3 regions of the Streptomyces sp. NPDC059679 genome follow, and region 2 is predicted to be linked to each of the others. Evidence: riboswitches for the same ligand, from Rfam matches in the RefSeq annotation. Region 2 holds a riboswitch; each other region holds the start of a gene.

Region 1 (7,209 bases), on a different contig from region 2:
TCCAGAGCGATGAGAAAGCCGAAGCCGACGGTGACGGCGGAGGTGCCGAGCGGCAGCATCAGCAGCGCGTCGAAGCCCCGTACCAGTCTGCCCGCCTTCCTGATGACCCTCGGTTCGCCTCCGGGCGCTCGGGTCCGGTGTCGACGCTCCTCGACACTGCGCTCGCGCGCGCGGCGCCAGCCGCATATCGATACGAGCCCTCGCTCCCTTGGTCTCGTCGCTTTCACGGCGTCATTCAGCGCCTGCGGCGCGGGCGGCGCGCCCTTTGGCTCACTCGGGATGGTCAGGGCGGCCGCCGCCAAGCCGCCCACGACGACCGCGAAGACGGTCGCGACGGCGGCGTAGCGCAGGGAGTTCCAAACGGCGTCCATAGGGGCGACGAAAAACGTCCCGCCGCTGTCCGCCACCGACTGGAGGGCACGGTAGTAGTCGAGTCCGTAGCCGCCGGGGGCGTCCAGGGACCGTTCGACCAGGACCGCGAGCGGCAGCAGGATCAGCAGCGCCACGACGGCGAGCACACCCCACAGCAGCGCCCATTGGGCCGCGCCCTGGGGGCGGCGCGCGGTCTGTTCGGGGGCGACCAGCTTCAGGGCGCCCTCGCGGCGCCGTACGGTCCACGCGTGCAGGGCCAGGACCGCGGCCACGGCCGCGAACTGGACCAGCGTCAGCACGGCGGCGGTCGGCAGGTCGAGCAGCTGGGCGGTCTCCCGGTAGATCGCGACCTCCAGGGTGGCGTACCGGGGGCCGCCGAGGATCTGGATGACGCCGAAGGAGGTGAAGGTGAACAGGAAGACCATCAACGCCGCGGCCGCCACGGCGGGCGCCAGCGCCGGCAGCGTCACCCGCCGCCACGCGGCCAGGCGGCTCGCGCCGAGCACCCGCGCGGCCTCCTCCTGCCGCGGGTCGAGCTGCGCCCACAGCCCGCCGACGGTCCGTACCACCACCGCGTAGTTGAAGAAGACGTGCGCGAGGAGGATCGCCCATACGGAGGTGTCGAGCCGCACCCCCCACAGGCTGTCCAGCAGCCCGCCGTGGCCGAGCAGGGCCAGGAACGCCGAGCCCGCGACGACGGTCGGCAGGACGAAGGGGACGGTCACCACGGCTCGCAGCAGCCGCTTGCCGGGGAAGGTGAAGCGGGCGAAGACATACGCGCCGGGCAGCGCGACCGCCAGCGTCAGGGCGGTGGAGGCGGCGGCCTGCCAGCCGGTGAACCACAGGATGTCCAGGACGGCCGGGTCGGTGAGCACGTCGCCGATGCGGCCCAGCCGCCACTGGCCGTCGACGCGCAGCCCGCGGGTGACGATGGCGGCCACCGGATAGAGGAAGAACAGCGCGAAGAAGGCGGCGGGCACGGCCATCAGGGCCAGCCGCAGCGCCGCCCCGCGCAGCCGCGCGCGCCGCCGCCCGGTGCGCTCCTTCGCCTCCTCCGGCGCGGCGGCGGGGCGCTCACGTCGCTTTACAGGACGAGCGAGGACCATGCCTTGACCCACTGGTCACGGTTCTTGGCGATCTTCCGGGGGGCCAGGGTGGCCGAGTCGGCGATCTTCACGCCGTACTTCGTGAACAGCTCGGGCAGCTTCGCGTCCTCGCGGGCCGGGTTGACGTACATGTTGAGCGGCACGTCCTCCTGGAAACGCTTGGTCAGCAGAAAGTCCAGCAGCGCCTTGCCGCCCTTGGTGTTCGAAGCACCCTTCAACAGTCCGGCGAATTCCACCTGCCGGAAGCAGGTTCCCGTCGCGACCCCCGTAGGGGCCTGCGCGGGCCGCGGCTTGGCGTCGACGACCTCGGCGGGCGGGCTGGAGGCGTACGAGACGACCAGCGGCCGGTCGCCCTTGGCGCCGCCCGCCGAACCGGAGAAGCGGTCGTAGTACGCCTGCTCCCAGCCGTCGACGACCTCGACGCCGTTGGCCCTGAGCTTCTTCCAGTAGCCCTGCCAGCCGTCGTCGCCGTACCGGGCGGCCGTGCCCAGCAGAAACGCGAGGCCGGGCGAGGAGGTGGCCGCGTTCTCGGTGACCAGAAGGTTCTTGTAGGCGGGCTTGGTCAGGTCGTCGAGGGTCTTCGGCGGGGCCAGCTTCTTGTCGGCGAAGTACTTGCGGTCGTAGTTGACGCAGATGTCGCCGAAGTCGACCGGGGTGACACGGTGCTCGGCCGCGTCGAGCTGGAGGGCCGCCGGGACCTTGTCCAGGCCCTTGGCCTGATAGGGGGCGAACAGGTCGTTGTCGAGCGCGCGGGAGAGCAGGGTGTTGTCGACCCCGAAGAAAACGTCGCCCTGGGGATGTGATTTGGAGAGTATCGCCTGGTTGACGGCCGCCCCGGCGTCGCCGCCCGGCAGGATCTGCACCTTGTAGCCGGTCTGCCGGGTGAACTCCTTCAGCACGGCCTTGGACGCGGCGAACGAGTCGTGCGAGACCAGCTTCACGGTCTTGGAGCCGGAGCCTTTGGCGGAGCCGGAGTCCTCGCCGCAGGCGACGAGCGTGGTGAGGCCGAGCGAGCCGAAGAGGGCGGCGGCGACGGCATGCCGAAGACGGCTGTTCATATGAGGCTGACTCCCTACGCCGGTATGACCCGGATCAGGTCCGAGGGTCTGCGGCCGAGCCGCACTCTCAGCGCTGTTCGCGCTCCCCTGTCGGAATGTTCACTTGTACGAGATGTGGATGTACGCACGAGGTGGTGCCAGGGCACCGTATCAGCCGGCCCTCAACGCTCCGCCGCCGCCAGCTGCCCGCACGCCCCGTCGATCTCCTGCCCCCGGGTGTCCCGGACGGTCACGGGCACGCCGTGCGCCTCCAGGGCGGCCACGAACGCCTTCTCGTCCTCGGGCCTGGACGCGGTCCACTTGGAGCCGGGCGTCGGGTTGAGCGGGATCAGATTGACGTGCACCCGGCGGCCCTTGAGCAGCCGACCCAGCAGGTCGGCCCGCCATGCCTGGTCGTTGATGTCCCTGATCAGGGCGTACTCGATGGAGACGCGACGACCCGACTTCTCCGCGTACTCCCACGCGGCGTCCAGAACCTCGCGGACCTTCCAGCGGGTGTTGACCGGGACGAGGGTGTCGCGCAGCTCGTCGTCGGGCGCGTGCAGCGACACCGCGAGACGGCATTTGAAGCCCTCGTCGGCGAACCGCAGCATCGCCGGCACCAGCCCGACGGTCGAGACGGTGATGCCGCGCTGGGACAGGCCGAGGCCGTCCGGCTCCGGGTCGGTCAGCCTGCGGATGGCGCCGACGACACGGTTGTAGTTGGCAAGCGGCTCGCCCATGCCCATGAAGACGATGTTGGACAGCCGCGCCGGACCACCGGGGATCTCACCGTCGCGCAGCGCCCGCATCCCGTCGACGATCTGGTGGACGATCTCGGCGGTGGACAGATTGCGGTCCAGGCCCGCCTGGCCGGTGGCGCAGAACGGGCAGTTCATGCCGCAGCCCGCCTGGGAGCTGATGCACATGGTGACCCGGTCCGGGTAGCGCATCAGCACGGACTCCACGAGCGTGCCGTCGAACAGCCGCCACAGGGTCTTACGGGTGGTGTCGTCGTCGCAGCTGATGTGGCGCACCACGCTCATCAGGTCCGGCAGCAGCCCGGCCGCCAGCTTCTCGCGCGCGGCGGCCGGGATGTCGGTCCACTGGGCCGGGTCGTGGCTGTAGTGGGCGAAGTAGTGGCGCGACACCTGGCCGGCCCGGAAGGGCTTCTCGCCGAGGGCGGCGACGGCCTCGCGGCGCTCGGCGGGCGAGAGGTCGGCGAGATGCCGCGGGGGCTTCTTGGCTCCGCGCGGCGCGACGAATGTGAGTTCTCCGGGCTTGGGCATGGTTCAACCAGTGTCGCAGACGTGCGTACGGCCTCGTACCACGCGTGGCACGAGGCCGTAACGGCCGGGGCGTGGGGCCGGTCAGCCGCCGCCCACGAAGACCACCATCAGCAGCCAGACCACGGGCGCGGTGGGCAGCAGGGAGTCCAGCCGGTCCATGATCCCGCCGTGGCCGGGCAGCAGCTTGCCCATGTCCTTGATGCCCAGGTCACGCTTGATCATGGACTCGCCGAGGTCGCCGAGGGTCGCGCTGACCGCGACGGCGAGCCCGAGGAGCAGCCCCTGCCACCATGCGCCGTCCTTGATCAGGTACTGCATGGACAGCGCGCCCGCGACCATCGCGAAGGCGATCGCGCCCAGCAGCCCCTCGCGGGTCTTGCCGGGGCTGATGCGCGGCGCGAGCTTGTGGCGGCCGAAGCGCCAGCCGACCGCGTACGCACCGGTGTCGCTGACCACGGTCAGCAGCATGAAGACGAGCACCCGCCGCGGCCCGTCGTCGGCCGCGGTCATGAGTGCGACAAAGCTGGCCAGGAACGGCACATAGAAGGCCGCGAAGACGCCGGCCGTGACATCCCTGAGGTAGTTCTCGGGCGGCTCGGTCATCCGCCAGACGAGCACCGCCAGGGCGGTCAGCGCGACGGCCACCCACGCGCCCTCCGCACCGCGCACATAACCGGCGACCACCATGGCGACGCCGCCCACGGCGAGCGGCACCAGCGGGACGTGGATGTCCTTGCGCTCGGCCAGCCGCGAGGTCAGCTCCCACAGGCCGACGACCACCGCGACCGCTATGACGCCGATGAACACCGGCTTGTAGATGAAGAGCGAGGCGACGACCAGCGCGCCGAGGCCGACGCCCACCCCTATCGCGGCGGGCAGATTGCGGCCCGCGCTCTTCTTCTTCGCATCGCTCGTCACGTCTGCGCTCCCCGTCCGGTCGGCGCCGCCCGCATCGCCGGGCTGAGCGGCGCTGCCGGAGGGCATGGCGTCGGGGCGGTCCGGGGGCGTCGGCCGGTGTGCCGCGGGCCGGCGCGGCCCGCGCTCCGGCTCCCGGTCGTCGCGGAACAGGGGGCCGCTCGGCCGAGCGGCCCCCCGGTCACGGTCGGCGGCATCCCAAGGGTCTCCGCCTGCGTGGGGCACGGTGGGCATGGGCCGAGTCTGCGCCGCCTCGCCCACGTCGTGCGCGGGACCCGCCGAGGGCGAGGGCACCTTGCCGCGAAGCGAGGGAGAAGGTCCCTGCTGGGCCGGTCCCCGGAGGCGGGCGCTCGGCGGAGCCCCCCAGGATGAGTCGTTCATCAGACCTCGAGGAGCTCGGCTTCCTTGTGCTTGAGCAGCTCATCCACCTGCGCGACATACTTCGCGGTGGTGTCGTCGAGCTCCTTCTCCGCACGGCGGCCCTCGTCCTCCCCGACCTCGCCGTCCTTGATGAGCTTGTCGATGGACTCCTTGGCCTTGCGGCGGACGCTGCGGATCGAGATCTTCGCGTCCTCGCCCTTGCCCTTGGCGACCTTGATGAATTCCTTGCGGCGCTGTTCCGTGAGCTCCGGGAACACCACCCGGATGATGCTGCCGTCATTGCTCGGGTTGACGCCCAGATCGGAGTCGCGGATGGCCTGCTCGATATTGCGCAGCGCGCTCTTGTCGAACGGGGTCACCACGGCCATCCGCGGTTCGGGCACCGAGAACGACGCCAGCTGGTTGATCGGCGTCATCGCTCCGTAGTAGTCGGCCACGATCTTGTTGAACATCGCCGGGTGCGCACGCCCGGTGCGGATCGCGGCGAAGTCCTCCTTGGCGACCACAACGGCCTTCTCCATCTTCTCCTCGGCCTCGAGGAGGATCTCTTCGATCACCACTTGCTCCTGGTGTTATCAGTAAGCAGAGCCTCGCCCCTGCGTGCGTCTTCTCCTGCACGGTGTCCGACCGGCAGGCCGTTGTCCATCCCCCGTATGAGCCGTCAGGCCCGGGAGCCCTGGTCGCTCACGAGCGTGCCGATCTTCTCACCCTTCACCGCACGCGCGATGTTTCCTTCGGCGAGAAGCTCGAAGACGAGGATCGGCAGTTTGTTGTCGCGGCAGAGCGTGACGGCGGTGGCATCGGCGACCTTGAGGTCGCGGGTGATCACCTCGCCGTACTCCAGGGCGTCGAACTTCACCGCGTCCGGGTTCCGCGCGGGGTCGGAGTCGTACACCCCGTCCACCCCGTTCTTACCCATGAGCAGGGCCTCGGCATGGATCTCCAGGGCCCGCTGGGCCGCGGTGGTGTCCGTCGAGAAGTACGGCATGCCCATGCCCGCGCCGAAGATGACCACGCGCCCCTTCTCCAGATGGCGCACCGCGCGCAGCGGAATGTACGGCTCCGCGACCTGGCCCATGGTGATGGCGGTCTGGACGCGGGAGTCGATGCCCTCCTTCTCCAGGAAGTCCTGGAGGGCGAGACAGTTCATGACCGTGCCCAGCATGCCCATGTAGTCCGAGCGGGCCCGGTCCATGCCGCGCTGCTGCAGCTCGGCGCCGCGGAAGAAGTTGCCGCCACCGATGACGATGGCGATCTCTGCGCCGTCCCGGACGACCGCGGCGACCTCACGGGCGATGGCGTGCACGACATCCGGGTCGACCCCGAGCCCTCCGCCTCCGGCGAATGCCTCACCGGAGAGCTTGAGCAGGAACCGACGGCGTTTGACCCTGCCCTGAGCGTTCTTCTCGTCGGCGGCCTGTCCGGCGCCCGCGCCCTGATTCATTGGAGATCTCCTCGTGCACATACGAAGAAGGCCATTGCCGGACGGGTCCTTGTTCGACCTCTGCGGCAATGGCCTCCTCGTCACATCTGCGGCCGACCGGTTGACGGTTGGCTGCCTACGACCCTATCGGGGTCGCCGGTCATTCGCTGCCCGGCTCGTACGCCGACGCTCAGACGCCTACGCTCAGACGCCGACGCGGAAGCGCGCGAAGCCCTTGAGCGTGACACCGGCCTCGTCCAGGATCTTCTGGACGGTCTTCTTGTTGTCCTTGGCGAACGGCTGGTCCACCAGGACGTTCTCCTTGAAGAAGCCGGTGACCCGACCCTCGACGATCTTCGGCAGGGCGGCCTCGGGCTTGCCCTCCTCGCGGGCGGTGGCCTCGGCCACGCGGCGCTCGTTCTCGACGGTCTCGGCCGAGATCTCGTCACGGCTCAGGAACTTCGGCGCGAACGCGGCGATGTGCTGCGCGATGTCCTTGGCGACCGTCGCGTCTTCCTTGTCCAGCTCGACCAGCACACCGACCTGCGGCGGCAGGTCCGGCATGGTGCGGTGCATGTACGCGGCGACGTAACCGCCGGAGAGCTGCGCGAAGCGGTCCAGGACGATCTTCTCGCCGAGCGTCGCGTTGGCCTCGTCGACGTACGCCTGGACGGTCTTGCCGGGCT
Region 2 (7,209 bases):
CGCCCGCCTCCAGCACCTCGTCCAGGTTCGAGGCGTCGATTCCGCCGATGGCGAACCAGGGCCGAGCGGGCTTCAGGGCGGCCGTGTGGCGCACCAGCGACAGGCCCGGGGCGGACCGCCCCGGCTTGGTGGGGGTGGGCCAGCAGGGCCCGGTGCAGAAGTAGTCGACGCCCGGCTCGGCGGCCGCGGCCTCCGCCTCGGCCGGTGCGTGGGTGGACCGCCCGATCAGCACATCCGCGCCGAGGATCGCGCGCGCCGACGGGACCGGCAGATCACCCTGGCCCAGGTGCAGCACATCGGAGCCGATGGCATGGGCGACGTCCGCCCGGTCGTTGACCGCCAGCAGCTTGCCGTGGCGGCGGCAGGCGTCGGCGAACACCGCGAGATGGTCAAGCTCCTCGCGGGCCTCCATGCCCTTGTCACGCAGCTGGACGATGTCCACTCCCGACCCCAGGACGGCGTCCAGGAACTCCGGCAGATCGCCCTGGCGCCGGCGGGCGTCGGTGCACAGATAGACCCGGGCATCGGCAAGCTGCTCGCGGGCGGTGGTGATGGCCATTGGGACGGCTTTCCCCCTGGATCGGCGGCGTTCCGGCCGCGTGTGGGCGGCGTGTCGGCGGCGTACGGACCGGAGCGGCCGGCCCGTACGCCGCGGGTGGTGATTCAGACGATGACGGTACGGATGGTGCGGTGGGTCAGCGGCGGCTCAGCCGCGGCTCAGACGGCGAGCGCCTGGGCGCGGCGCTTGACCTCGGTGCCGCGATTCTCGTGCAGGGCCTGAGCCGGGGTGCCGGGCAGGCTCGGGTCCGGGGTGAAGAGCCACTCCAGCATCTCCTCGTCGCTGAAGCCGTCGTCCCTCAGCAGCGTCAGGGTGCCCACCAGGCCCTTGACGACCTTTCCGGCACCGATGAACTCGGCGGGGACCTGGAGCACCCGATTCTCGCCACGGCGCACTGCGATCAGCTGACCCTCCTTGACCAGCTGCCGCACGCGCGTCACCTCGACACCGAGCCGTTCGGCGATGTCGGGGAGGGTGAGCCAGGCGGGGACGAGAGCATCGATCTTTGCGTCAATCTCGGTCACGGGACAAGCCTGCCATCTGGGACTGACAGTGGGTAGTCGGGCACCGGGCAAGGCGCCGTCGACACCGCCGTCAGCCGCGCCGCTGCCAAGGTCACCGCAGGGGCGCGCCGAGGGTCACAGGACCGCCGACTTGAGCGGCACCGACGGGTCCGCGGCGAGGGCGCGGTCCAGCCGGGAGCCCTGCTCGATCAGCTTGCGGCCCTGGGCCAGATCGCGCGGACGGCCGACGGCCAGCAGGGCGACCAGCGCCCCGTCGCGCAGCCAGCACACCGACCATGCCGCGCCCTCCGGGTCGCCGCGCCAGACGAGTTCGTCGGCGGCGGCGTGGTGGCCCACGTACTGCACGAAGCGGCCGAACTGCTCGGACCAGAAATACGGCACCGGGTCGTAGACCGAACCGGTGAAATGCGCGGTCCGGCTGCCGACCACATTGGCGGCGACGGTGCGCGGCCCCTGGAGGGCGTTGTCCCAGTGGTGCACCAGCAGCCGCTCGCCGTAGCGCGCGGAAGGGAACGACGCGCAGTCCCCGACGGCGTAGACGTCGGGCGCCGAGGTGCGCAGCTGTTCGTCGGCGGCGACGGACCGGTCCGGGGCCAGCTCGACGCCCGAGCCCGCCAGCCAGCCCGTGGCGGGCCGCGCCCCGATGCCGACGACCACCGCGTCCGCGCTCAGCCGGGCGCCGTCCTGGAGCAGCACCCCCTGCTCGTCCACGGAGGCCACCTGCGCGCCGGTGACCAGCTCGACGCCGTAGTCGGCGTACCAGCCGGCCATGGGGGCGGCGACCTCGGCCGGGAGGGCGCCCGCCAGCGGGCGGTCGGCGGCCTCCACGACGGTCACGGCGCAGCCCGCCTCGCGCGCCGCCGTGGCGAACTCCGCGCCGATCCAGCCCGCCCCGACCACCACGATCTCGCGCTGCCCGGCGAGCACCGGACGCAGCCGCTCCGCGTCGTCGAGCGTGCGCAGCAGATGCACACCGGGCACGCCCTCGCCGCCGGGCAGGGTGATCGGCTCGGCGCCGGTGGCGATCACCAGGACGTCGTACGACACCGGGCCCGACGCGGTCTCCAGCCGCCGCGCGCCGGTGTCCAGGCCGGTCACGGACACCCCGAGCCGCAGCTCGACGCCGAGCGCGGCGAAGTCCACGTCGAAGGCGGAGCCCTCGGCCTTGCCGAGCAGCACGGCCTTGGACAGCGGCGGCCGGTCGTACGGCTGGTGCGCCTCGGCACCGAGCAGCAGGATGCCGCCGGTCCAGCCCTGGTCGCGCAGCGCGACAGCGGTCTGCACCCCGGCCATTCCCGCGCCGACGATCACCACTTGCTGCCCGGTGCCCCCCGGGGACGCCGACTTCGTCGTCTCATCGCTCACACGATCACTGTAGGGCGGCGCACGGGGCGCACCGGAGAACCGACTGACGAGATCTCGGGCACAGGAGCGGCCGGGACCCCGGACCGCCCGGCCGGGCTCGCCCTTCCGGGCAGTTCGGAGCTCGTACTAGGGTTGGCGGGACGAAGCACTCGCGGGAGCCCGACGCAGCGGGCTGAGAGGGAGGCTGAAGCGGCCTCCGACCGTACGAACCTGATCCGGGTCATGCCGGCGAAGGGAGGGGCGTTACGCCCATGCACGCATCTCGCACACCCTCGTGTACGGGGCCGGAGGGGCCGTCGGAGGGGCCGCCGGGCCGGCCGTACGACGCGCTGGTCGTCGGAGGCGGCATCATCGGCCTGGTCACGGCGTGGCGGGCGGCCCGGCGGGGCCTGCGCACCGCCGTCGCCGACCCGGCGCCGGGCGGCGGCGCGGCCCAGGTGGCGGCCGGAATGCTCGCGGCCGTCACCGAGCTCCACTACGGCGAGCAGACGCTGCTCGCCCTCAACCTCGCCTCCGCGCGCCGCTATCCGGAGTTCGTGGCCGAGCTGGAGGAGGCGAGCGGCCAGGACGTCGGCTTCCGCACCTGCGGCACGCTCGCCGTGGCCTTCGACCCCGACGACCGCGCCCACCTGCGCGAGCTCCATGACTTCCAGCGGCGGCTCGGGCTGGAGTCGCAGTGGCTGACAGGGCGCGAATGCCGGCGCCTGGAGCCGATGCTCGCGCCGGGCGTACGCGGGGGCCTGCGCGTCGACGGGGACCACCAGGTCGACCCGCGGCGGCTGGCGGCGGCACTGCTGACCGCGTGCGAGCGGGCCGGCGTGGTCTTCCACCGCGCCCGCGCGGAACGGCTCACGCTCGCGGCGGACCGCGCCACCGGCGTCGAACTCGCCGACGGCACACGGCTGGCGGCCGAGCAAACCGTACTGGCCGCGGGCAGCTTCAGCGGACGGCTCGCGGGCGTCCCCGAGGGCGCGCTGCCCCCCGTACGCCCCGTCAAGGGCCAGGTGCTGCGGCTGCGCGTACCGCCCGCGTACGCACCGTTCCTGTCCCGGACCGTACGGGCCGAGGTGCGCGGCGGACATGTCTATCTGGTGCCGCGCGAGAACGGCGAGCTGGTCGTCGGCGCCACCTCGGAAGAGCTCGGCTGGGACACCACGGTCACCGCGGGCGGCGTCTACGAACTGCTGCGCGACGCGCATGAGCTGGTGCCCGGCATCACCGAGCTGCCGCTCGTCGAGACCCGCGCCGGGCTGCGCCCCGGCTCCCCCGACAACGCGCCGCTGCTCGGCCCCAGCGCGCTGCCCGGCCTGCTCGTGGCCACCGGCCACTACCGCAACGGCGTCCTCCTCACGCCCGTCACGGGCGACGTCATGGCCGAGGTGCTGACGCACGGCGAACTCCCGGACGAGGCCCGGCCGTTCTCCCCGCTGCGCTTCCCGGCCACGCCCATCGGCCCCACCACCCCCGTACCGCAGGAGCAGCCCATATGAGCGCCTCCACGCCCGGCCCGCCCGCCGCCTCCATGACCGTCTCCGTGAACGGTGAGCCCCGCGAGCTCCCCGGCGGCACCACCCTCGACCTGCTGGTCGCGGAGCTGACCCCGGCGCGCTCGGGGGTCGCCGCGGCCGTCAACGAACAGGTCGTCCCGCGCGGCCAGTGGCCCGCCACCCCACTCGGCGACGGAGACCGGGTCGAAGTCCTCACCGCGGTCCAAGGAGGCTGAACCCCAGATGGCCGAGACGATGCACGACACGACGTACGCCACCCCCCTCCGCCCCGAACCGGCACCGGACCCGGACCCGGACCCGCTCACCATCGCGGGCACCGCCTTCTCCTCCCGCCTGATCATGGGCACCGGCGGCGCGCCCAGCCTGGAGGTCATGGAGCGCTCGCTGCTCGCCTCCGGTACGGAGCTGACCACCGTCGCGATGCGCCGCCTGGATCCCACCGTCCAGGGCTCGGTCCTGTCGGTGCTCGACCGGCACGGCATCCGCGTGCTGCCCAACACCGCCGGGTGCTTCACGGCCGGTGAGGCGGTGCTGACCGCCCGGCTGGCGCGGGAGGCGCTGGGCACCGACTGGGTCAAGCTGGAGGTGGTGGCCGACGAGCGCACCCTGCTCCCCGACCCGGTCGAGCTGCTGGACGCCGCCGAGACGCTGGTCGACGACGGTTTCACCGTCCTGCCGTACACCAACGACGACCCGGTCCTGGCCCGCAGGCTGGAGGACGCAGGCTGCGCCGCGATCATGCCGCTGGGCTCCCCCATCGGCTCCGGCCTCGGCATCCGCAATCCGCACAACTTCCAGCTGATCGTCGAGCGCGCCACGGTCCCGGTGATCCTGGACGCGGGGGCGGGCACCGCCTCGGACGCCGCGCTCGCCATGGAGCTGGGCTGCGCGGCGGTGATGCTCGCATCCGCCGTCACCCGTGCCCAGGAGCCCATCCTGATGGCCGAGGCCATGCGGTACGCGGTCCGGGCCGGCCGGCTGGCCCACCGCGCCGGCCGTATCCCGCGCCGCCATTTCGCCCACGCCTCCTCACCCGGGGAGGGGCTGGCCGCGCTGGACCCGGAGCGCCCGGCGTTCGGGTAGGGCGGTGAGCGGTTAGCGTGGTGACATGGGTGGCATGGTGGCCGACCGGATCGAGCGCGAGGTGTACGTCCAAGCGCCCGTCGACCGCGTATGGCGGGTGCTGACGACCCCCGAGCACATCCGCGTCTGGTACGCGTTCGAGGGGTGCGAGATCGACCCGCGCCCCGGCGGGACGCTCCGCTTCCGCTGGGATGAGCAGGGGGAGTTCCACGGCAGGGTGGAGAAGGCGGTGCCGGACGCGCTGTTCCGCTTCCGGCTCGCCAGCGAACCGGACCGCGCCCTCGGCGCGGAACCGGGCGACTCGACCCTGGTGGAGTTCGCGCTCTCCGCCGAGGGCCCCGGCACCCGGCTCCGACTGACCGAGAGCGGCATCCAGGAGCTCGCGGTGCCGGACGCCGCGAAGGCCAAGCACACGGAGTACGCCGCCGCGACCTGGGCCACCGCACTGGAGGAGCTGTCCGCGCTGGCCGCCGCGTCACACAACTAGGGCACGCGCACAACCAGGGCACAGCCAAGACACGAAGGCACCCGCGAGGCACAACAAGGGTGAAGCCGACCCCGCCGCGGCGCCCGGTGTCACCGTTCGGCACCAGTCCCGTGCCCGGGCCTGGCAGGTGAACCCTGCGTGTCGTGTCGGCTCGTAGACTGCTCTCTCGTGGATACGACCCTGCATGACCCCTTGGTCGGACAGCTGCTCGACGGCCGCTACCGCGTCGAGGCGCGCATCGCCGTGGGCGGCATGGCGACGGTCTACCGCGCCGTCGACACGCGGCTCGACCGCGTACTGGCCCTCAAGGTGATGCATCAGTCGCTCGCCACCGACGACGCCTTCGTCGAGCGCTTCATCCGCGAGGCGAAGTCCGTGGCCAGGCTCGCCCACCCCAATGTGGTCGGCGTTTTCGACCAGGGCACCGACGGCTCCCATGTCTATCTCGCGATGGAGTACGTCGCCGGGTGCACGCTGCGCGATGTGCTGCGCGAGCGCGGCGCGCTGCAGCCGCGGGCCGCGCTGGACATCCTGGAGCCGGTGCTTGCCGCGCTCGGGGCGGCGCACCGCGCGGGGTTCGTCCACCGGGACATGAAGCCGGAGAACGTGCTGATCGGCGACGACGGCCGGGTGAAGGTCGCCGACTTCGGGCTGGTCCGGGCCGTGGACACCAACACCAACGCCTCCACCGGCACGCTGCTGGGCACCGTCTCCTATCTCGCGCCCGAGCAGATCGAGCACGGCACGGCCGACACCCGCGCCGATGTCTACGCCTGCGGCGTGATGCTCTACGAGATGCTGACCGGCGCCAAGCCGCACACCGGCACCGTCCCGGCGCAGGTCCTCTATCAGCGGCTGAACGAGGACGTGCCCGCGCCGTCCGCCCTCGCGCCGGGGGTCGCCCCGCAGCTGGACGAGCTGGTCGCCGCGGCCACCGCGCGCGAGCTCGCGCAGCGCCCCGCCGACGCGGTCGAACTGCTCGGCCTCGCGCGGACCGCGCGCGCCGCGCTGACCGACGAACAGCTCGACGCCGTGCCCCCGCAGGCCAAGGCGGACACGCACGACGGCTCCGAGGACCGTACGAGCGTGATCCCGCGCCCGGTCGGCGGTATCGGGGGGCCGGTGCCCGCCGATGAGCAGCAGCTCAATCTCACCAGCAGGCTGGAGCTGCCGCCGCAGCCACCGCAGACCGGTCCTCCCCGGCGGTCCGCCGGCCGCGGCCGGCTGCCGCGCCGCGGGATCGTGACGATCGTGGTCGGGCTGGTGCTCGCACTCGGCCTCGGGGTGGGCATCTGGTACATCAATTCCGGCCAGTTCACCAAGGTGCCCTATGTGCTGGGCAAGTCCGAGGCGGACGCCCGTAAGAAGCTGAAGGACGCCGGGCTCGAGGTGAAGATCACCCGGGAGTTCAGCGATGTCGTGGACAAGGGCGAGGTCATCAAGACCGACCCGGGCGGCGGCAAGCAGATCCGCAACACCGGCACGGTGACGCTCCACATCTCCGACGGGCCGCCGCGCACACAGGTCCCCAATGTCGTGGGCATGCCGCTCAAGGAGGCGAAGCAGCAGATCTCGGACGCGAATCTGACCGTCGGCGAGGTGACCGAGACATTCAGCGACGAGACGCCGCAGGGCGTGGTGCTCGGCACCGACCCGAGGGCCGGGACCACCCGCCGGCCGAAC
Region 3 (5,125 bases), on a different contig from region 2:
ACGAAAAAGCCCGCAGCGCGCAGCGCGGCTCGGGATCAGTCGGCGATCGGCAGATAGACGCGGTTGCCCGCCTCAGCGAACTCCTTGGACTTCTTGAGCATTCCCGCCTCGATCTCCTCAGGCGTCGCGTCGGCGTCGCCGCCGAACTGCTCTGTGATGCTTCTGCTGATCTTCATCGAGCAGAACTTCGGCCCGCACATGGAGCAGAAGTGCGCCGTCTTCGCCGGTTCCGCCGGCAGCGTCTCATCGTGGAAGGAGCGGGCCGTGTCCGGGTCGAGGGCCAGGTTGAACTGGTCCTCCCAGCGGAATTCGAAGCGGGCGTCGGACAGGGCGTCGTCCCACTCCTGGGCGCCGGGGTGGCCCTTGGCGAGATCGGCCGCGTGGGCGGCGATCTTGTACGTGATGACGCCGGTCTTGACGTCGTCGCGGTCGGGCAGGCCCAGGTGCTCCTTCGGCGTGACGTAGCAGAGCATCGCCGTGCCCCACCAGGCGATCATCGCCGCGCCGATGCCCGAGGTGATGTGGTCGTAGGCGGGGGCGATATCGGTGGTGAGCGGGCCGAGGGTGTAGAAGGGGGCCTCCTCGCAGATCTCCTGCTGGAGGTCGATGTTCTCCTTGATCTTGTGCATCGGGACATGGCCCGGGCCCTCGATCATCGTCTGGACGTCGTGCCGCTTGGCGATCCGGTTGAGTTCGCCGAGCGTGCGCAACTCCGCGAACTGCGCCTCGTCGTTGGCGTCGGCGATCGAGCCGGGGCGCAGTCCGTCGCCCAGCGAGTAGGTGACGTCGTACGCGGCGAGGATCTCGCAGAGCTCCTCGAAGTGGGTATAGAGGAACGACTCCTTGTGGTGGGCCAGGCACCACGCCGCCATGATGGAGCCGCCGCGCGAGACGATGCCGGTCTTGCGGCGGGCGGTCAGCGGGACGTACGGCAGTCGTACGCCCGCGTGCACCGTCATGTAGTCGACGCCCTGCTCGGCCTGTTCGATGACGGTGTCCTTGTAGATCTCCCAGGTCAGCTCCTCAGCCTTGCCGTCGACCTTCTCCAGCGCCTGGTAGAGCGGCACCGTGCCGATGGGGACGGGGGAGTTGCGCAGCACCCACTCGCGGGTGGTGTGGATATTGCGGCCGGTGGAGAGGTCCATGACCGTGTCGGCGCCCCAGCGGGTCGCCCAGGTCATCTTCTCGACCTCCTCCTCGATGGAGGAGGTGACGGCGGAGTTGCCGATGTTGGCGTTGACCTTCACCAGGAATCGCTTGCCGATGATCATCGGCTCGATCTCCGGGTGGTTGACGTTGGCCGGGAGGACCGCCCGGCCGGCCGCGATCTCCTCGCGGACCACCTCGGGGGAGACATTCTCGCGGAGCGCCACGTACTCCATCTCCGCGGTGATCTCGCCCTGGCGCGCATACGCGAGCTGGGTCACGGCGGCGCCGTCCCGGCCCCGGCGGGGCTGGCGGGGGCGGCCAGGGAAGACCGCGTCGAGGTTGCGCAGCCCGCCGCGCGGCGCGGTGTGCTTGATGCCGTCGTCCTCTGGGCGGACGGGGCGGCCCGCGTACTCTTCGGTGTCGCCGCGGGCGAGGATCCAGTTCTGCCGCAGCGGCGCGAGGCCGCGGCGGACATCTGTCTCGATCTGGGGGTCGGTGTACGGGCCGGAGGTGTCGTACAGCGTGACGTCCTGGCCATTGGTGAGGTGCACTCGGCGGACCGGGACCTGGAGGTCCGGTCGCGAGCCTGTGACATATCCCTTATGCCAGCCGAACTCGCGCATTTCGGGCGTGCGTGCATCCTGCAGAGTCATTGAGACCCACTCCCTACGCCGGCATTACCCGGTAACAGGTTCAGCGGTCGGCGCAGCATGGGGCCCGGGAGTTCCTCCCCGGGCCGACACAATCAGCGCCCTCTCAGCCCGGTGCTCCGAGCTCCCGCGATTGCAAAGGTGTCACCCACGCTAACGGTTGTCCGGCGGCGCTGAACAGAGGGCCCTCGCTCTTGCGATGATCTGACGGTGACCTCGACATCGCAGGAGAGCCATGCGCCCGGACATTCGCACAGCCACGGCCCGGCCACGCCTGTCTCCGCCCATCTGCGCAAGGTCATCGCGGCCGTCCTCATCCCCTTCGCGGCGGCCGTCGTCGCCGGGCTGATCGTGCTGTGGCCGGGCGGTACGCCCGACCACAAGGCCCATGAGCGCAGCGGGCTCGGCTTCGACCAGCAGACCGTGGCCGGGCGGGTGGTGAAGGTCGAGGAGGTCAACTGCGCCGACGTCAACGCCCAGCCGCAGCAGCCCACCGAGCCGGGTCAGGATGCCGCCGGCCAGGAGAACGCGGCGGGCGCGGCCGGCGGATCCGGCAAGGACACCATCTGCGAGAAGGCGACCATCGAGGTCACCTCTGGCAAGGACAAAGGCCGCACCTTTGAAGAAATCGTCCAGCCGAACGCGTCCCGCAAGTACGACGCCGGTCAGAAGCTGAAGCTGGCGTACGCGCCCAAGGCACCCAAGAATCTGCAGTACTCCGTCTCGGACGTCGACCGGGCGCTGCCCATGGCGCTGCTCGCCGGGCTGTTCGCGCTCGCGGTCGTGGTCGTCGGGCGGCTGCGCGGCGTCTTCGCGCTGGTGGCGCTCGCGGTCAGCTTCGGGGTGCTGACGCTGTTCATCCTCCCGGCGATCCTCGACGGCTCCAACCCGCTGGTCGTCGCGATCGTGGGGGGCAGCGCGATCATGCTCATCGCGCTGTACATGTGCCATGGGCTGACGGCGCGTACATCGGTCGCCGTGCTCGGCACGCTCATCTCACTGCTGCTGATCGGCCTGCTGGGCTCGCTGTTCATCGGCTGGGCCAGCCTGACGGGCAACACCGACGACCAGACGGGGCTGGTCCACGGCCTCTATCCGAATATCGAGATCCGCGGTCTGCTGCTGGCCGGGGTGATCATCGGGTCTTTGGGGGTGCTGGACGACGTGACCGTCACCCAGACCTCCGCGGTGTGGGAGCTCAGGGAGGCGGACCCCACGGCGGGCTGGCGCAAGCTGTACGCGGCCGCGATGCGCATCGGGCGGGACCATATCGCGTCCGTCGTGAACACCCTGGTCCTCGCGTACGCGGGCGCCTCGCTGCCGCTGCTGCTCCTGTTCTCGATCGCGGACAGCGGAGTGGGGGCGGTGGCGACGAGCGAGATCGTCGCGGAGGAGATCGTACGGACGCTCGTGGGCAGCATCGGCCTCGTCGCCTCGGTGCCGGTGACCACCGCGCTCGCCGCGCTCGTGGTCTCCGCGGACCGCGCGCCACAGGGCGGCGCGGAGCAGGGGGGCCACGGGGGCCGGGGCGGACGCGGACGGCGGCGCCGGGCGCGCGGGCGCTGACGCGCTAGCCGGCGTACCGGTCCTCCGCGAGGATCCGGTCGAGCTCCGCGTCCAGGTCGCCGACCGGATCGCAGGCCGCCTGCTCCTGGCCGAACGGAACCACCCGGTCCGTACGGTCCAGGAAGGCCACCAGCGGGGCGGCGCCGGCCCGGAACAGCGCCCGCTCGGCCCCCACTTGGAGCCTGATGAAGACGTCCGAAAGCCCCTCCGGTGAGGCGGGGGCGATGCGCACATCGCCCTCGCCCGAGGGTTTGCTCAATCCGTCCAATAGCAACTCCCGGGCGAAGGCCCAGCTGACGGGCGCGTCGCCGGGCAGATGGAAGGTGATCTCGACTGCGTACGGGTCGCTGCTGTCGTAGGACAGCTCGACCGGGATCCGGAAGGAGAGGTCCTGGGAGACCAGGAAGGTCATCGTCACTTCTGCCTGGACTGTGTCGCGCATGTCACGCATCGTTCGCCGCCCCGAGTTGATTGCGAATGGCCAGGTTTGAACGGCCTGGCCTCTTGACGCCATGGTCCGCCTAGCTCCAGCGGGCCATAAGAAGTGAATTTTCAGATATTGATAGGGATTGAGAGGGTGCTGATATCTCGGCCGACTCTGGAGCGTAGCGACTCGACTGCGGGGCGGAGTCGGTTTGCCTCATGTGAGGGACTGGAAATGGCCAGAGTTGCCGCGGCTGTTCGCGCGGCTGCGATCAAGAAAATCGGCGCGGGCGGGCGCATCCGCTCGCCGGGCCGGGCGGGGCGGCGCCGGCCTATGACGTGGGAGTTCGGAGCCGGTTCACCGGCCGCGGCCATGATTGCTTTCGTCAACAGGCACCCCCGGGGTGTGTTGCGAGGCAGACGCCCGGAACGGGAGACGTCGAGCACTCGAACTCTAACCGGAACGGTGCCGTCAAGCTGAGGTTTGGAACGCGCGTATCCCCCACGCGGCGTACCCGAGACCCGCGGTGTACCCGCGGCGCGCGACGACGCGGCCGCGGTCTGTGGCGTACGTGAGGCCCGCGGCGGCGCAGCCGCCGCGCGGGGTCACCAGTCGCCGCGGGACGACGAGGACGAGCTGAACTTCCGCACGAGGTAGATCAGACCGGCGACGAGCGCCACCAGCAGCAGGGCCTTGAAGACCAGACCGACGACGAAGCCGACCACGCTCATGATCAGCCCGCCGAACACGGCCAGCACGAGGATCGGAACTGCGACCCATGTCACCCACCACGGCAAGCCCTGAAATATGCCCTTCGTCGCCACGTCGGTCCCTGCTTTCTTCGCTGAGCGAGTCGGTCCGGACCGACAGCGTCTGTGCCGGCCCGCATCCCCCGCCTTCGATGCTAGGACGGCCGACAAGCCAACACAGGCCCCGCGTCCCCCGTCCTCCCCTGACCGAACCCCTACGGGACGCGGGGCGGGCGCATCAGCTCCCAGTCGGAGAATCAGCTCTCCGGCGGGGAGAAGACCACCATGACCCGCAGGTCCTCCGTGATGTGGTGGAACTTGTGCGCCACACCGGCCGGTACGTACACGACGCTGCCGCGCGCCACCTGTGTGGTCTCCATGCCCACCGTGATCGACGCCCGCCCGCTCACCACCAGGTACACCTCGTCCTGGCCGTGCGGCTGCTGTGGATCGGTCTGGCCCGCGTCCAGCGCGTACAGCCCGACGGACATGTTCCGCTCGCGCAGGAACTGCAGATACGCACCGTCGTTCGCGGCACGCTCCGCCTCCAGCTCGTCCAGCCGGAACGCCTTCATTCGCCTCTCCGC

The links. Region 2 has a riboswitch for thiamine pyrophosphate ahead of thiO (glycine oxidase ThiO). Riboswitches for the same ligand answer to the same signal wherever they lie in the genome.
Region 1: it holds a riboswitch for thiamine pyrophosphate, as region 2 does, so the genes downstream of both, ACFV2X_RS34550 (thiamine ABC transporter substrate binding subunit) here and thiO (glycine oxidase ThiO) in region 2, are expected to answer to the same signal.
Region 3: it holds a riboswitch for thiamine pyrophosphate, as region 2 does, so the genes downstream of both, thiC (phosphomethylpyrimidine synthase ThiC) here and thiO (glycine oxidase ThiO) in region 2, are expected to answer to the same signal.

Annotation. Positions count from the first base shown of each region.
Region 1 covers NZ_JBHWES010000043.1:6,685-13,893, forward strand. The annotation lists gene ACFV2X_RS34545 (ABC transporter permease) at 1-1,358, opposite strand, end outside; gene ACFV2X_RS34550 (thiamine ABC transporter substrate binding subunit) at 1,457-2,536, opposite strand; TPP riboswitch at 2,531-2,635, opposite strand; gene rlmN (23S rRNA (adenine(2503)-C(2))-methyltransferase RlmN) at 2,698-3,804, opposite strand; gene ACFV2X_RS34560 (phosphatidate cytidylyltransferase) at 3,886-5,100, opposite strand; gene frr (ribosome recycling factor) at 5,100-5,657, opposite strand; gene pyrH (UMP kinase) at 5,762-6,544, opposite strand; gene tsf (translation elongation factor Ts) at 6,728-7,209, opposite strand, start outside.
Region 2 covers NZ_JBHWES010000052.1:32,388-39,596, forward strand. The annotation lists gene thiE (thiamine phosphate synthase) at 1-553, opposite strand, end outside; gene ACFV2X_RS39005 (Rv2175c family DNA-binding protein) at 718-1,083, opposite strand; gene ACFV2X_RS39010 (NAD(P)/FAD-dependent oxidoreductase) at 1,198-2,448, opposite strand; TPP riboswitch at 2,590-2,703, shown strand; gene thiO (glycine oxidase ThiO) at 2,700-3,938, shown strand; gene thiS (sulfur carrier protein ThiS) at 3,971-4,171, shown strand; gene ACFV2X_RS39025 (thiazole synthase) at 4,191-5,039, shown strand; gene ACFV2X_RS39030 (SRPBCC domain-containing protein) at 5,065-5,526, shown strand; gene pknB (Stk1 family PASTA domain-containing Ser/Thr kinase) at 5,695-7,209, shown strand, end outside.
Region 3 covers NZ_JBHWES010000103.1:173-5,297, forward strand. The annotation lists gene thiC (phosphomethylpyrimidine synthase ThiC) at 36-1,802, opposite strand; TPP riboswitch at 1,796-1,940, opposite strand; gene ACFV2X_RS51635 (YibE/F family protein) at 2,010-3,365, shown strand; gene ACFV2X_RS51640 (SsgA family sporulation/cell division regulator) at 3,370-3,807, opposite strand; gene ACFV2X_RS51645 (DUF5326 family protein) at 4,395-4,613, opposite strand; gene ACFV2X_RS51650 (cupin domain-containing protein) at 4,796-5,113, opposite strand.